Linked DNA regions of Prosthecodimorpha staleyi. The protein of the gene in region 2 interacts with the protein of the main gene of each other region in a pairwise test. Links are inferred from orthologs where the notes say so. Each region holds a gene or a part of one and is shown on either strand. Other genes may lie near its edges. The genes, in order: KL771_RS13075 and KL771_RS00605.

Evidence for each region.
Region 1: the proteins of KL771_RS00605 (region 2) and KL771_RS13075 interact in binary tests that used the Escherichia coli proteins (3 or more experiments, as listed by UniProt). The link is inferred for Prosthecodimorpha staleyi from one-to-one orthologs.

Annotation. Positions count from the first base shown.
Region 1 is NZ_JAHHZF010000006.1:78,314-81,459, reverse strand. Bases 228-3,058 are described here. They hold KL771_RS13075 (TrmH family RNA methyltransferase), read right to left. Parts: upstream 2,145-3,058; coding sequence 1,311-2,144; downstream 228-1,310. Other genes in these bases: KL771_RS13070 (hypothetical protein), read left to right, coding at 2,458-3,058; KL771_RS13080 (DUF1203 domain-containing protein), read left to right, coding at 766-1,275. In the rest of the region: KL771_RS13090 (thymidylate synthase), read right to left, coding at 1-179; more of KL771_RS13070, read left to right, coding at 3,059-3,146. UniProt on the Escherichia coli protein: Specifically methylates the ribose of guanosine 2251 in 23S rRNA.
Region 2 is NZ_JAHHZF010000001.1:138,879-142,135, forward strand. What follows is about bases 173-3,114. They hold KL771_RS00605 (NAD(P)H-hydrate dehydratase), read right to left. Parts: upstream 2,483-3,114; coding sequence 863-2,482; downstream 173-862. Other genes in these bases: KL771_RS00600 (molybdopterin-dependent oxidoreductase), read right to left, coding at 173-727; KL771_RS00610 (dienelactone hydrolase family protein), read right to left, coding at 2,559-3,114. In the rest of the region: more of KL771_RS00600, read right to left, coding at 1-172; more of KL771_RS00610, read right to left, coding at 3,115-3,257. UniProt on the Escherichia coli protein: Bifunctional enzyme that catalyzes the epimerization of the S- and R-forms of NAD(P)HX and the dehydration of the S-form of NAD(P)HX at the expense of ADP, which is converted to AMP.

The DNA.
Region 1 (3,146 bases), on a different replicon or contig from region 2:
AATGGCTTGCCTCGATCTTCAGATCTGCTGAGTCTCGCCCTCGGTTTTGCTAAGCGGAGTATAACGCCTAACTGTTCGAGTGTTTCGCCGCGAGTGCCAACGTTCCGGTTCGCTCCGTTGTTTAGCTTCCCATAAAGCTCAACGAGCAAGGCATCCAGGCTATCGCCTTCAATCTCCAAAATGCCCCTCCATCCGATTGAGCTTTGGGTTAAGTGTGCCAGAACCCGCTGCGGGTGCCACTTGTGTGCATCGTCTGCCTGCACGGCTTGATTGTCTAGAGGCGCTACCCAGAACGGGTCCGTGGTTTCGGGATGCGCGGGTCCTACGCGGCAAACGCGATGATCGACCGGACGCGTTGTAGCGACCAATACAAAACTTTTTGCGTGCTGTAGGTACACTTGAAGTGAAACTTGGTGCCGGCAGAGGGGATTGAACCCCCGACCTTCGGTTTACAAAACCGCTGCTCTACCGCTGAGCTATGCCGGCGTCGGCGGAGCCATAGCATAGGCGGCGGCGGGATTCATCCCCCGGATCGGGTGGAGGGCATGCCGGTTGGGGATGGCTCGTGGGAGGCCGGACGCTGGGGATGGCGAGCCATTGTGGCGGTCGGCCGGGCGGTGAGGGAAAGGTCGCCGGCGGCGCGGTGCGGGCGGGATCGGTCGGCGACGGCGGACGGAAGCGCCGGCGGCGTCGCAAATCGGGTCGTCGGACGGGGCGCGGCCGGGCAGGGTGGCCGGGCTTCAACGCCCGTCCGGGAGACCGTCCATGACCGCCACGCTTTCGATGCCCGAGACCCGTGCCCTGCCGTTCCGCATCTGCGGCATCGATCCGGCCGCCGTCGCGGCTGCCTTCGCGCTCGACGCTGACGGGCTCGCCGCGATCGGCGCCGTGCGGGTGATCGCGGAGGCGGGCGGCGGCTATCCGTGCCGCGTCACGCTCGACGAGGCCGAGGCCGGCGAGGAACTGCTCCTGATGAACTACGAGCACCAGCCGGCCCTGAGCCCCTATGGGGCGCGCGGGCCGATCTATGTGCGCCGGCGCGGGCTCGACCGGGCCGGCCCCCTGGTGCTCGACCATGTGCCGGCGCAGATCCGCACGCGGCTCCTGTCGGTGCGCGCCTATGACGGCGCCGACATGATCGTCGAGGCCGAGGTCGTCGAGGGCGCGGACCTGGAGCCGCTGGCGACCGCCTGGCTGGCGCGGCCGGAGATCGCCTATCTGCATGTCCATTTCGCCCGCCGCGGCTGCTACGCCGCCCGGGTCGAGCGGGCCTGACGGGCGCCAGGGAAAGGGCCCCCCGACGCGGCGGGCTATGCCGCTCCCTCCGCGGCCGGCATGGCACGGCCGACCAGATAGAGCGCCAGCACGGCGGCGTTGGAGACGTTGAGGCTCTTGATCGGGCCGGGCATGTCGAGCCGGACCATCTGGTCGCAGGCGTCGCGGGTGATCGGCCGCAGGCCCTTGCCCTCCGAGCCGAGCACCAGCACGGCGCGCGCGCCCGGCCGGACCGCCTCGATCGGCTCCGGGCCGTCGCTGTCGAGCCCGATCACCGTGAAGCCGTCGTCGCGCAGCGCGTTGAGCGTGCGTGCCAGGTTGACCACCTCGACATGGGTCAGGAGATCGACCGCGCCGGAGGCGGACTTGGCCAGCACGCCGGTCTCCTCCGGGCTGTGCCGCGTGGTGGTGAGCAACGCGTCCGCGCCGAGCGCCACGGCCGAGCGCATCACCGCGCCGACATTGTGCGGGTCGGTCACCTGATCGAGCGCCAGCACCAGCCGCGCCTTGCGCAGTGCCGACATGCGGTCCGTGGTCAGCGTCTCGGTCTCGACCAGGACGCCCTGGTGGACGGTGTCGGCGCCGACGCGCGCATCGATCCAGCGCGGCTCGACTTGTTGCGGCTCCACCGGGAAGGTCAGCCCGCGCTCCCTCAGCCGTGCCTCCGCATTGCGCGTGACATAGATGGCGTGGATCACCCGGTCGGGATTGGCGAGCGCCATTTCCACCGGATGCAGGCCATAGAGGAAGACGCGGCCCTCCGGCGCCGGATTGCCGCCGCCGGTGCGGCGACGCTGGGCGACCGGCGGTTTGGACGGCCGGCGTCCGGGGCGCGCGGCACGGGGCTTGTCGGGGTGGTCTTCGGTCATGGGGCGGGCCACTCGGTGCGTGATCGCCTTCCATAGGCCGCCTGCGCCCCAGGGGGAAGGGCGCAGCGCCCGTCGGGAGGCCGTCCGTCGACGCTCCAGGCTTCGAGGGCGACGCGACGGACGGCGGGAGCGAGATGGCGCCTGGCGGGCGCTGGAGCCGCCGTGGCGCGCCGGACGTTCACCCGGACGCCGTTCGGTCTGATCAGTCCAGGGGCCCATGGCGGCGAATGCATAGCCGGTGGTTGCAAAGCCGATGGGAATCGATCTGCTAGGGGTCGTTCTGTCCGGCCGACCCTCTCGGGGATTTCAGGTGATGAGCGACGATGCCGAACTTCTGCGAAGAATTCTGTCCTTTGCAGATGCCTCTCTTCCCGCTGGACCGATGGATCCCGGCTTCGACATCGAGACGATTCAGGGCCCTGACAAATCCTCGCGCATTCTCAGACGACTGCGGAGCAGCAGTCCCGGAGGCCTGACATTCTTCAACGGCTATCTGAAAGTCTATGGCGTCCGGGGCGAGCGCGGCATCGACATTCGTCATTGGAATGCGGAGTCGAGCTGGAAATTCGCCTGGCCAAGCGATCTGAGGCCCTATTGGTGCTTTGCCGGTACGGCCATGGGCGAGCAGTTCGCGGTCGAAACCGTACCGGGGGACGGACCGGCCGCCTCCGCGGTCTATTCCCTGGATCCGATAACCATGGAACCCAGCGTCTTTGCGAGCGCCATGGACGATTTCTTCGTTCTGTTCAGTCAAGGCCCGGAAGCCTTCATCTACGAGGATGTGTATCGGGACATCGTCGAGAAGCATGGCGCCATCGGGATGAAAGACGGCGTGTCGGTCATGCCGCCCCGCGTTTTCCGGCGTGACGTCGATGCCAAGTCGGTCTTCATATCGGACTACCGGACCATGATGACGATCAACGGTGACTGCTTTTCGGAGGCCTCAAAACTTCCGGTCGGCGCACAAGTCCTCGGACTGACGGCTTACAGCGACGACCAGAA
Region 2 (3,257 bases):
GATTGTCGCGGAACAGGACGTGCATCACCGCGCAGGCGAGCGCGCCGTCGGTGCCGGGGCGGAGGAGCAGCGCCATGTCGGCCTGCTCCATGGTCGCGTTGCGGTAGACGTCGACGACCGCGATCTTGGCGCCGCGCTCCTTGCGGGCCCGGATGGCGTGGGTCATCACGTTGACCTGGGTGGCGACCGCATTGGTGCCCCAGATGACCACGAAATCGGACTTCGCCATCTCGCGCGGGTCGGGCCCGGCGAGCCGCCCGGTGCCGGCGATGTAGCCGGTCCAGGCCATGTTGGTGCAGATGGTATCGAACTGGTTGGAATAGCGCCCGGCATGGCGCAGCCGGTGGATGCCGTCGCGCTGCACCAGGCCCATCGTGCCGGCATAATAGTAGGGCCAGACCGCCTCGGAGCCGTGCTGCGCGGTCGCCGCCACGAAGGCCTCTGCGATCCGGTCGAGCGCCTCGTCCCAGCTGGCGGTCCGGAACTGGCCCGAGCCCTTCGGGCCGGTGCGGACGAGCGGCGTGGTCAGCCGGTCGGGATGGTGGATGCGCTCGGCATAGCGGGCGACCTTGGCGCAGATGACGCCGGCCGTGTAGTCCATGTCCTCGGAGCCGCGCACGCGCCCGATGGTGCGCTCGTCGATCAACTCGACATCGAGCGCGCAGGTCGACGGGCAATCATGCGGACAGGCCGAGTGGCCGATGCGGACGGGGACGGGACGGTTCATGACGCCTCCGGTCGGATGAGCCCGCCAGTCTAGGCGATGGCTCCGCCGCATCAACCGGCAATGTTCCGCCGCAACCGCAACCCTGCCCGACCGCGCGCACGGACCGTCAGACGGCCGGCCCGAAAGCCCGCCGTCTCAGTCCGTGCCGCCCGGCTCGTCCTCGTCTTGGCTGCCGACCAGGAGGCGGCGCGGCGGCAGGGTCGGGCCCTCCTGGCGGATCGCGACCGGCGGGGGCTCGGCCGGCGGCAGGGCGGCGCGGCGATAGAGATCGGCCAGCACCGGCTTCAGTTCGGCTGCCAGATCCTCGGCGATCAGCCCCGGCCCGGCCCGGCGCCCGCATTCGCCATGCAGCCAGACCGCGGCCGCGGCGGCCTCGTAGCCGGGCAGTCCGCGCGCCAGCAGGCCGCCCGCGATCCCGGCGAGCACGTCGCCGGACCCGGCGGTAGCCAGATCCGGCGGCGCATTGTCGTTGATCGCGGCCCGGCCGTCGGGTGCCGCCACCACCGTATCGGTGCCCTTGAGGACGACGATCGCGCCCGACCGGCGCGCCGCGGCCACGGCCCGTTCGGTCTTCGGCCGGTCGCCGACCGCCCGTTCGGCGAGATCGGGGAAGAGCCGCGCGAACTCGCCCTCATGCGGCGTCAGGATGACCGGTGCGGGTCGCCCGCGGACGCGGTCGAACAGGGTCTCGGGAGCGTCGGCGAAACTGGTCAGCGCGTCGGCATCGAGCACCAGCCCGGCGCGGCCGGCGAGCGCGGCTGCGACCAGAGCCCGCGTCCCCTCCCCGACCCCGGCGGCCGGACCGAGCACCACGGCATTGCGCCGCGGATCGGCCAGAAGCGCGGCGAAGCCGGCCGCATCGGCGAAGGCCTCGATCATCACGGCGGTCAGGTGCGTGGCGGCGATGGCCGCAGCCGCCTCCGGGGCGACCAGCGTCACCAGTCCCGCCCCCGCCCTGAGCGCCGCCTCCGCGGACAGCCGTGCCGCCCCGGTCCGCAGCGCCGGGCCGCTCAGCACCAGCGCATGGCCGCGCGAATATTTGTGATCGCCGAGCCGCGGCGCCGGCAACCGGTCGAGCCAGAGCGCCGGGCAATTCTGGCGGAGCGCCGGGCCGATCTCGCGCAGCGTCCAGTCCGGAATGCCGATATCGGCCGTGATCACCGTGCCGCAATGGGCCCGGCCCGGCATCAGTAGGTGGCCCGGCTTGCGGCGGAAGAAGGTGACGGTGGTCTGGGCGTGGAGCGCCGCGCCGCAGACCGCGCCCGTCCGACCGTCGATGCCCGACGGCAGGTCGACCGCCACGACCGGCCTGCCCGACCGGTCGACCGCCTCGACCACGCGGCGCGCCTCGCCCTCGAGCGTCCGCGCCAGGCCGGCCCCGAACAGCGCATCGACGACGACGCCGGCCTGCGCCAGCATGGGAACCACTCCATCCCCGTCGAGCGGTTCCGTCGCGCCGCGCCAGGCCGCGGCCGCCAGGGCGGCATCGCCGGAAAGACGCGAACGATCGCCGAGCAGGGCGAGCCGGACGGCATAGCCGCGCTCGGCCAGGATGCGCGCCGCCACGAAGCCGTCGCCGCCATTGTTGCCCGGACCGCACAGAACCAGCACGCGCGTGCCGAGCACATGCCGGAACGCGGTCGCATCCGCGACGGCACGGCCGGCCCGCTCCATCAGCCGGATGCCGGGCGTGCCGGCATCGATCGTCAGACGGTCGGCGCGGCTCATCTCGGCCGGGGTCAGAAGTTCGTTCATGGCTGCCGATGGAACCGGATTTCATCGTTGGAAGCAACGATGTCACGGCACGATCCCGGCCCGGCCCGGCCGGCCGCTACCTGCGATGCGCGGCCAGGAAGGCGCCGGCGCGCTCGATCGCATCCCGGCGCGCGGCCGGATCGGTGCCGGTATGGGCCGATCCGGTGCCGCTGCCGGTGAAGGCGAGGCCGGCCGCCGAATGGATCTTGAGATCCGGATGGTCGAAATCGTGATAGGCGCCCGGATAGGTGACCAGCGTCACGTGGCCGGGATCGCCGGCCGCCAGCCTCCGGCAGGGCTCGGCCGGCGTCCAGTCGTCGGCCTCGCCGATCAGGATCAGGAGATCGGTGCGGCTCTTCCAGGTGCCCCGCTCGGCCTGCACCCGGCAGCCCGGATAGAAGGCGATCGCCGCCCGGAAATCAGGCGATCCGGCGGCGCGGGCGGCCGAACCGACCGCATTGAGGACCGTGCTGCCGCCATTCGACCAGCCGAGCAGGAAGATGGCGTCGCGGCGCACGTCCGCGCGCCCGGCGAGATGGTCGAGAACGGTCATGGCATCGCCGATGCGCTCGCGCCCGGCCCGGGCGACCCGGTCGGAGGTGCGACACTGGCTGCCGGAGGCGCCGCGCGAGCCGAAGCTGTCGGGCATCACGACCCGATATCCGGCGGCCGACAGGCGTTCGCCCCAATCGGCGTGGCGCGCGCTGACGCGGCCCTTGCGGTCATAGAGCCCCGAACAGCCGTGCAGGGCGATCACGGCCGGATGCGGGCCGGG